Regions from separate parts of the Leeia sp. genome, predicted to be linked through region 1. Evidence: predicted binding sites of a transcription regulator. Region 1 holds the regulator's gene; the other holds the start of a gene.
The links. Region 1 encodes FNR, which switches genes on or off when oxygen is low (the NO sensors DNR and NnrR bind a similar motif). Its sites were predicted from a motif close to TTGATNNNNATCAA; they were not measured.
Positions count from the first base shown of each region.

Region 2: ACE3O2_RS11885 (4-hydroxyproline epimerase) is a predicted target of FNR. The motif match lies at 1,360-1,373, and genes of this name have one in related genera.

Region 1 covers NZ_JAYREC010000002.1:645,637-650,765, forward strand. The annotation lists gene ACE3O2_RS08725 (cation:proton antiporter) at 1-857, shown strand, start outside; gene ACE3O2_RS08730 (hypothetical protein) at 895-2,067, opposite strand; gene fnr (fumarate/nitrate reduction transcriptional regulator Fnr) at 2,239-2,994, shown strand; gene ACE3O2_RS08740 (LysR family transcriptional regulator) at 3,029-3,949, shown strand; gene ACE3O2_RS08745 (BMP family ABC transporter substrate-binding protein) at 4,040-5,125, shown strand.
Region 2 covers NZ_JAYREC010000004.1:215,940-221,068, forward strand. The annotation lists gene ACE3O2_RS11880 (NAD(P)/FAD-dependent oxidoreductase) at 1-282, opposite strand, end outside; gene ACE3O2_RS11885 (4-hydroxyproline epimerase) at 285-1,295, opposite strand; gene ACE3O2_RS11890 (dihydrodipicolinate synthase family protein) at 1,753-2,658, shown strand; gene ACE3O2_RS11895 (aldehyde dehydrogenase family protein) at 2,747-4,174, shown strand; gene ACE3O2_RS11900 (GntR family transcriptional regulator) at 4,282-4,956, shown strand.

The sequences.
Region 1 (5,129 bases):
GCGTGTTCCGTGATGCGCAAGCGCTGCACACGCAAGAAGCCCGTATCGTGCTGGGCGCTGCCGTGATTGATGATGTGATGGGCCTGGTGATTCTGGCCGTGGTGGCCGGTCTGGCGAAAACCGGCAGCGTGGACGCGCTGGAGATTGCGCGGGTCAGCGCGGTGGCGCTGCTGTTTCTGATTGCTGCAGTCGTGCTGGGGCGCTGGCTGACACCGCTGATCAGCCGCTTCATGGCGTCCATCCACAGTGGGCCCGCCATGCAGTTCACTTTGCTGATCAGCTTCTGCCTTGGCTTCGCCTGGCTATCTGCTGCAGCAGGCCTCGCGCCCATTGTGGGTGCTTTTGCCGCCGGGCTGATTCTGGACGCCAGCTACCTGTCCCGCTTTGAAGCCGAAATGATCCGCCATGAAGTGCACAAGGTAGTGCTGAATCATGGTGCGGTGCTGGAGCAAGAGGTAGACCACATCCTGAATCAGCATGCTGAACACCGCCCGATGCGGCTGATGGAACCCATTGGTTATCTGCTGACCCCGATCTTCTTTGTGGTCACCGGTATGCAGGTCAAGCTGGATGTGTTCAGCCAGCCGCATACCCTGCTGCTCACGGCGCTGATCCTGCTGGTCGCTATTGCCGGCAAGCTATGTGCAGGACTCGCTGCCGGCAAAAGTGATCGCTGGCTGGTTGGCTGGGGCATGGTGCCACGCGGGGAAGTCGGCCTGATTTTTGCCCAGATGGGCAAAAGTATCGGCGCGCTGAACGATGAACTCTACTCGGTAATCGTACTGGTGGTGGTGCTCAGCACGCTGGTCACCCCACCGCTACTGGCTTGGCGGCTGAAAGGATCGGCAACACACTAAGCGATGCGTCTCCATGCTGGAGCCATCGCCCACGATATCAGGCATGCAGGAAATAGCGGGCAAACTGATCCGCCAGTAGCCGCCCGCTCTCAGTCAGCCACAGGGTGCGATGCCGCTGCAGCAGATAGCCCGCCTTGATCCAGCCTTGTAGCTGCTTCAGCTCGGTCGCAAAGTATTGCTCGAACTGCACCATATAAGTCAGCTCAAACGTCATGAAGTCCAGATAGCCCAGGCAGAGCAGTTGCTGCGCCATCGCACGCCGCATCAGGATATCCAGCGACAGCTTGCGCGCCGCCGCCAAAGGGCGTTTACCCTGCTGCAGCTGTTTGAGGTAAGCCGTTTCCGCACTATTCCAGCCCTGGACGGCACCCAGCAAAGTGCTGGCCCCTGGCCCAAGACCAATCCACTCGCCATCCTCCGCGATCAGATCACCCTCCCCGGTCAACATCAGTCGACCGAGCCGCTGCGCATGCCGCCATGGGTCATCTGCACGGGTAAACCAGCCGCCCGCCAGATGGCCATAACCCAGCTCATCCAGCCATTGCAACACCTGATACAGCTGCTCTTTTTGTTGCAACAGCTGGCTGGCGGATACGGCTGCCGCCACCACACCCCGCAAACAAAACCGGGCGGGCTGCATGAGCAACAAGGCGTGCACCTGTGCCATGGCCTCCGCATCCATGAGCTGTCCCAGCCACAGTTCCACACCGACCCTGCCGCCAGCCTGTTGCAACACAGCGGGCAGTACGGTGAGGCATAAGGCATGGAAACCGGACTCGCCCCCCGCCATGCTGCGCAGCATCACGTCAGCGCCAGGCACGCCTGAGCAATCCGGCACATCCGCCTGCCCCAGATACAGTACGATGCCACAAGGCATACTTGGAGACACGGAGTCACGCCGCTGCAGCCAGTCGGCCAGCGCCAGCGCAAAAACCTGTGGATGCGCTGACACATGCAGCTGCATCTGGGTCGGTTGACGCTTGCCCAGCAAGGCGCACCACTGCTGCCACTCCAGCGTAATGGCCTCTTGTACAGGCTGCACTGCCGCCGGCTTGCGCGGCCAGCATTCCGTCATGCACAGCGCGGGTGGCAGACGGCCGATCGCCGGGCGCGACCAGGCTCGCCCGACGGCTGCGTCATTCAGCCGGGGCTGTCGAATCTGGCGAAGTGCGGGGAAAGCGGCGATGTCGTCCATGTTGAAAGACAACATTTGTCCCCAGCCACGTGGGACGGCCACTGTCGGAAAATCCGCATTCAGGCTATGATGTTGACCAAGCGAGAGGACGGGCATGGTTGGGTTGGGGTTGTGAGCAGTTTTTGCCACTATGCCCATACCCCGCCCGTTCGTGGTTGACCTGTATCAACACCTTACCGATTTGGCATGAACCATACCTCCACCATCCCTATTCAGGAAGTGTCCCTCAAGCACCTCAAGGTAGCGTGCTCCAGTTGTAGCCTGCGCGAGCTGTGTTTGCCGCTGGGCCTGAACAGTGATGAAATGAACCAGCTGGAAACCGTCATCACCCAGCGCGTCAAAGTCAAAAAGGGTGAGCCGCTATACCGAGCTGGTGATGCCATGCGCTCCCTGTTTGCGGTGCGACTGGGTTTCTTCAAGATGAGCGTGCTGTCAGAAGATGGCCGCGAGCAAGTCACCGGTTTCCAGATGGCAGGCGAATTGCTGGGGCTGGACGCCATCAGCACGGAGACGCATAGCTGCGGTGCCATTGCGCTGGAAGACTCCGAGGTCTGCGAGATTCCGTTTGCCGATCTGGAGGAACTGAGCCGGCATATCCCTTCCTTGCAGAATAATTTCTACAAGGTGCTGTCCCGTGAAATCGTACGAGACCATGGCGTCATGATGTTGCTGGGTAATATGAAGGCCGAGGAACGCTTGGCTGCTTTCCTGCTGAACCTGTCACAACGCTTTGCCTTGCGCGGTTACTCCTCCCGCAGCTTTGTGCTGCGCATGACGCGTGAGGAAATTGGCAGCTATCTGGGGCTCAAGCTGGAAACCATCAGTCGCGGCTTCTCGCGTTTCCAGGATCAGGGGCTGATCCGGGTCCACAACAAGGAAATCGAAATCCTGGACCTGCCCGCCCTGAAACAGGTGTTGTCGGGATGTGCAGGCAAAGCCTAACCCTGCACACTTCAGGACACAGGAAGGTCTGTACATGCTGCGCCTGAGTCTGGATGCCCTTACCGTTCTGGATACCATCGATCGCCAGGGCAGCTTTGCTGCAGCTGCCGAAGTGCTGCATCGCGTACCGTCTGCGATTACCTATATCGTTCAAAAGCTTGAGCAGGATATGGATGTCAAGCTGTTTGACCGCAGCGGGCATCGCGCACGACTCACGCCGGCTGGGCAAGAGTTGCTGCGAGAAGGCCGCCACCTGCTGCGTGCAGCAGGTGAGCTGGAAAGCCGGGTCAAGCGGGTTGCCACAGGCTGGGAGACCGAGCTGTCCATTGCCATGGACACCCTCTTCCCCAGCAGCGCACTGCTGCCCATGCTAACGGATTTCTATGCACAAGGTAGTGGTACCCGTATCCGCATCACCCATGAGGTATTGGGGGGAACCTGGGATTCGCTGCTGACCCGACGCTCCGATCTGGTGGTTGGCGCGCCGGGTGATGCTCCGGCGGGCGGTGGTTTTTCCACCCGTACCATCGGGTCGCTGGATTTCGTGTTCTGTGTCGCACCCAATCATCCTCTGGCCGAATTGCCGGAACCCCTGCAGCCACAAGATATCCTGTGGCATCGCTCGGTTGCCGTCGCGGACACCTCTCGCAGCCTGCCACCACGCTCGTCCGGCATTCTCAGTGGTCAGGAAATCCTGCACGTACCCGACATGCCGACCAAGCTGACGATCCAGCTCAGCGGTCTGGCCTGCGGCTATCTGGCCCGGGAGATTGCAGAGCCTTACCTGCGACAAGGGCGCTTGATCCACAAACAAGTGGTGGATCAACGCTTACCTCACCCTTTCCATCTGGCCTGGCGTGCCAGCGATAGCGGCAACGCCCTGCAATGGTGGCTGAAGCGGCTTGATCAACCCGACCTGATGCAGAAGCTGCTGCATCCCCCCGTCATGCTGTAAACGGTCTACAATTCATGACAACCCGGCCGTCTGGCCGCCCCGAATACCCCCCACCGTCACGGTGCAACTTTTGATGCAAAGGAGCAACTTGTGGTTATTTCGCGCAGAACCGTACTCAAACAGCTGACTGCCGCCCTCGTGGTGAGTGGGGTCATTGGTGTGGCACACGCTGCCGAGCCCTTCAAGGTAGGCTTCGTCTATGTGGGCCCGGTGGGTGATGCTGGCTGGACCTACGCCCATGATCAAGGCCGTCAGGCCGTCGAAAAGATGTTCCCAGGCAAGGTAAAAACCACGTTTGTGGAAAGCGTACCGGAAGGAGCGGATGCCGAACGGGTGATCCGCAAGCTGGCGCAAGATGGCAACAAGGTGATCTTCACCACCTCCTTTGGCTATATGAACCCGACGCTGAAGGTGGCCAAGCAGTTCCCGAACACTGTGTTCCTGCACGCCACCGGTTTCAAGAGCGACAAGAACGTCGGCACCTACGATGTCCGCACCTATGAAGGTGCCTATCTGGCCGGTTATGTGGCGGGCCTGACCAGCAAGACCAGCAAACTGGGCGTGGTGGCCTCGGTGCCGATTCCGGAAGTGGTACGCAATATTGACGCCTTCACCCTCGGCGCACGCGCCAACAACCCGAAGGCCACCGTCAAGGTCATCTGGATCAACAGCTGGTACGACCCGGCCAAGGAGCGCCAGGCGGCTGAAACCCTGATCGCCCAAGGCGTCGATACCTTGATGCAGAACACCGACTCCGCAGCCGTGGTGCAAACCGCTCAGGAGAAAAAGGTGAAAGCCTTCGGTTGGGATTCGGACATGACCAAGTTCGGCGCCGATGCCCACCTGGCCGCCAGCCAGATCAACTGGGGGGTGTATTACACCAAGGCCGTCAAGGCCGCGATGGATGGCAACTGGAAGAACGAACCCATCTGGTGGGGCCTGAAAGAAGGTATGATTGATCTGGGCGCGCTGAACAAGAGCCTGCCGGAAGATGTGAAGAAGAAACTGGCCGCTCGCCGTGCCGACATCATCTCCGGCAAAGCCCCAATCTTCGCCGGTCCGATCAAGGACAACACTGGTGCCGTGAAAGTAGCTGCAGGCAAAACCTTGTCTGATGGCGACATGCATGGCATTACCTGGTACGTGGAAGGTGTGGAAGGTACGGTGCCGAAGTAAGGCG
Region 2 (5,129 bases), on a different contig from region 1:
ACGCAACAGCCATGGGGTCAATGAGGGCAGGTAGCGCCACTGCAAGGCCAGCGGTCCCAGCGGGTCCATCATCCAGCCCGGAATGCGGCGGAATACCCCCGGCTCGGACAGCGGCACAATGTCACTCACGGCAAAGGCACCGGCATTGCCAAACGACGTGGAGCGGCCTGGCGCTTCTGCATCGACCAGCACCACTTCATGCCCGTCCTGCCGCAACCAGGCGGCACAACAAATGCCGACGATGCCCGCCCCAACCACAACAACCTGTTTGCGCGCCGTCATGGTCAGGCCACCTCAAAACCGTGACAGTAGGGGTCACGCGGATCCAGCGTGATCTGGCTGGTACCGGTAATCACCGCCCAGCCTTCAATGCTGGGCACCATCGCAGCGTAATCACCCACCTTGGTTTCAGCCTCAATACGGCCGATGAACTGGCTGCCAATGATGCTCTCGTGCACAAACTGGTCGCCTGCCTTCAGCAGGCCACGGCCATAGCGCTGTGCCATGCGGGCCGAGGTACCGGTCCCGCAGGGCGAGCGGTCAATGGCTGCCTCGCCATACAGCACGGCATTACGTGCATCCGAGCCTGGCTGGCGCGGCGCACCGGTCCACAGGCAGTGCCGCACGCCACGAATCTTGGGGTCTTCCGGATGCACAAACTCATAGTGTTCGTTCAGATACTGGCGCACCGCCCGCCCCATCTCCACCAGTTCAGAAGGCTTGAAATCCGCCATGTCACGGAAATTCTCCTGCGCTTCCACAATGGGGTAGAAGTTGCCCCCATAGGCGATGTCCACCTTCAGCTCACCCAGTTGCGGGATCACCACCTTGACATCGGTACGGAACAGGAAAGACGGTACATTGGTAATACGCACGCCTTTGACGTATTGACCATCCATCTCATAGCGGGCCACCACCAGGCCTGCAGGCGTTTCCAGCCGCAGTTCCCCCGGTGTACGCGGCGTGACCAGCCCACGCTCAATGGCAAAAGTTACTACCCCAATGGTGCCATGACCGCACATCGGCAGGCACCCGCTGGTTTCAATGTACAAGACAGCAATATCGCAGTCAGGGCGGGTCGCCGGGTACAGGAAAGCACCCGACATCTGGGCATGGCCACGCGGCTCGAACATCAGACCGGTACGAATCCAGTCGAACTGTTCCATGAAATGAACCCGCCGCTCCCCCTGGTTTGCGCCCAGCAAAGGGGGATGATTGCTCACGACCAGCCGAACCGGATTGCCACAGGTGTGTCCGTCGATGCAGTGGAAGGTATGAGCCGTACGAGGCGACATTACGGCTGATGCATGGGAGGTTTCATGATTGTTCATGGTATTGATCTGATTACCAAACAGGGTTTTGAAAAACATCAAAAAGGCCAAACATTCACCGGCAAAGTGACCTGATGACCAAACAAGGAAAACAGTCAGCATCCATTAAACTGCCACACCATACACAATGGCATGCTGGAAATGCCTGTCTTCTCACCGGGTTACCCCTTGCAATATGTATATTGTATACATTACAAGACGGTGGAGAACAAGCCTTTTTCCAGCCTGCATAATCATCTACGTATTACTACGCATCACATGGGGTGTACGCTTGTAGTTCTACGGTGCAACCTAATTTATTTGCTGTACATATTGAATATTGTATACAAAAAAGATATGATGCGCAGCATACCCGAGCATTCAGGGCTGCCACTACAGTCCGGATGTCAGGTCTGACCAATCAAAGATGGAGAGTAAACTCATGGCTTGCCCCTGGACTGGCGTTTATCCGGCTGTTACCACCAAGTTCACCGCCGACGGCGCTCTGGATCTTGCAGGTACCCAACAACACATTGAGTGGCAGATTGACTGCGGCGCAGATGGCATCATCGTCTGCGGCTCGCTGGGCGAGAACTCCACCCTGTCCTTTGATGAAAAGCTGGCGGTACTGGGCGCAGGTCTGAAAGCCAGCCGTGGCCGCGTGCCGGTACTGTTGACGGTGGCCGAAGGCACCACAGCAGATGCGTGCCGTCTGGCCAAGCTAGCGGAAGAGCAAGGTGCCAATGGTCTGATGGTACTGCCGGGCATGCGCTATGTGTCCGACCGCCGTGAAACCATCGCACACTACCGCGCCGTGGCCCAGGCCAGCAAGCTGCCGATCATGCTCTACATCAATCCGCTGGCCTACGTGGTGGACATCACGCCGGACATGCTGGTGGAAATGGCCGATGAGCCAAACTTCGTGGCCATCAAGGAATCCACCGGCGACGTGCGCCGCGTTACCCAGGTGATCAACGCTTGCGGTGACCGCTATGGCATCTTCTGCGGCGTGGACGATCTGGCGATGGAAGAAATGGCCATGGGCGCTACCGGCTGGGTGGCGGGTCTGGTGACCGCATTCCCGAAAGAGACCGTGACCATCTACCGTCTGGTGCAAGCCGGCCGCTGGGAAGAGGCCCGTGCCATCTACCGCTGGTTCCAGCCGCTGCTGCGTCTGGACATCTCCACCAAGCTGGTACAGAACATCAAGCTGGCAGAAGCCATCGTGGGTGTTGGCACTGAGCACGTGCGTGCGCCGCGCCTGCCGCTGGTTGGCGAAGAACGCGCCCAGGTCGAGAAGATCATTCGCACTGCGCTGGAAAAGCGCCCGACCCTGCCGCAAATCTGATTCTCATCTGCCCTCCCCCAACCCGGCGCCTGGTGCGCCGGGTTTGTCATTACGGTGAAGCTGCCTCCTCCACGGAAAAGGAACTGCCATGTTTGCCAATCTGATCAACGGTGAATGGGTTCAGAGCGCCCACGCCATTGTCAACCGCAACCCCTCCGACCTGTCTGATGTGATCGGCGAGTACGCCAGTGCCGATCGTCAGCAAACTCTGGATGCCATTGCCGCGGCGCGGCAGGCTGCCCCTGCCTGGGCAGCCACCACCCCGCAGCAGCGGTTTGACATCCTCGACCGTGCAGGCAGCGAAATTCTGGCCCGCAAGGAAGAGCTGGGGCGCCTGCTCAGCCGTGAAGAAGGCAAGATTCTGGCCGAGGGGATGGGTGAAGTCGTTCGTGCCGGCAATATCTTCAAATACTTTGCCGGTGAGTGCCTGCGCCAGCACGGCGAGGTACTGGATTCCGTGCGCCCTGGAATTGAAGTCAGCATCACCCGCGAGCCATTGGGTGTCGTCGGTATCATTGCTCCGTGGAACTTTCCGATTGCCATCCCGGCCTGGAAGATTGCCCCTGCGCTGGCTTATGGCAATGCCGTGGTCTTCAAGCCCGCCAGCGTGGTTCCGGCCTCCAGCTGGGCGCTGGCTGACATCCTGCACCGGGCAGGTGTTCCCGCCGGGGTCTTCAATCTGGTGATGGGCAGTGGCCGTGAAGTGGGTGATGTGTTGCTGAACGCCGGGCTGGATGGCATCAGCTTCACCGGCTCGCAAGATACCGGCAAGAAAGTGGCAGCCGCCTGCCTTGGCAGCGGCAGCAAGTTCCAGCTGGAAATGGGCGGCAAGAACCCGCTGGTGGTGCTGGACGATGCCGACCTCAAGCTGGCGGTGGAGGCTGCCATCAATGGGGCTTACTTCTCGACTGGTCAGCGTTGCACCGCTTCCAGTCGTCTGGTGGTGACTGCGGGTATCCATGATGCCTTTGTCGAGGCCATGGTGTCGCGCCTGAAGACCTTGAAGGTGGGGCACGCGCTGGATATCAGCAGCCACATTGGCCCGGTCGTGGATGCGGGGCAGTTGCAACAGGATCTCGACTATGTCGGCATCGCCACGGCAGAAGGCGGACTGCTGGCATATGGTGGAGAACGCCTGCAAGCCGAGAAAGACGGCTACTACATGAGCCCGGCGCTGATCACCGGCACCCATAGCCAGATGCGCATTAACCGTGAAGAAGTGTTTGGCCCGGTCGCCAGCGTCATCAAGGTGGCAGACTTTGAAGAAGCGCTGACCATTGCCAACGACACGCCCTTTGGGCTGGTCTCCGGCATCTGTACCCAGTCACTCAAGCTGGCCACCCAGTTCCGCCGCCGCGCAGCAGCGGGTATGGTGATGGTGAACCTGCCGACCGCCGGGGTGGATTATCATGTCCCGTTCGGCGGCCGCAAAGGCTCCAGCTATGGTCCACGTGAGCAAGGTCGCTACGCGGCCGAGTTTTACACCACGGTGAAGACCGCCTACGTAGCAGCTTGACGTCCGGGAGCTCCCGGCCTGCCAGGCCGGGAGCAGTGGACATTTTGTCTGGCGGGTGATAAAACCGCATATTACAACAGGCGTCTGCCCATACCACGAGAACCCGCATGTCCAAACCTCCGCTGATTGCCCGACAAACCCTGACTGGTGCGGTAACGGAAGCCCTGCGCAACCAGATCCTGACCGGCGAGCTGCCAGATGGCATGCAGCTGCGGCAAGAGGCGCTGTCCCAGGAGTTTGGCGTCAGCCGCGTACCGGTACGAGAAGCGTTGCGTCAGCTGGAAGCCGAAGGTCTGGTGCAAATCCTGGATCACAAAGGCGCTACCGTCACCCAGTTTTCTTTTACCGATGTAAAGGAACTGCTGGACATCCGGGCTCTGGTTGAATGTGACCTGCTGCAGCGGGCCATCCCTTTACAGTCGGAAGCCGAGCTGAAGGAGGCCGAAAGCCTGCTCAAACAGTTCGAAGCGGCGCTGAAGAAGAAGGATGTGTCCCTGTGGGGCCGACTGAACGCCCAGTTCCATCTGTCGCTGTACCGCTCCGCCGGGCGGCCACACAGCCTCGCACTGGTGGAATCCCTGCTGAACAAGACCGAGCGGTATACCCGCATGCAGATTCTGTATGCCGATTACAGCCAGCGGGCGCAATCGGAGCACAGCGCCTTGCTGGAGTTTTGCCGGAAGAAGGACGCCGAGGGTGGTGCACGCTTCTTGCGTGAGCACATCCTGGGTGCCGAGCATGCGCTGGAAAATTATTTTGCCAAGCAGGGTCAATCCCGCTAATAGCATCCAGCCCCGGAAATCAATGTTATAATCCTGTTTAATCATCCACGCCACCATCGGTCGGTGGCGTGACCGTGTAGCTGCAAGCACGGACCCATGATCCGATAATCGCTGACAGGGCCAACCCTCCGACCGAACCACGCCCCGCGTGCCTGGGTAGCTGCCCGGAGTCC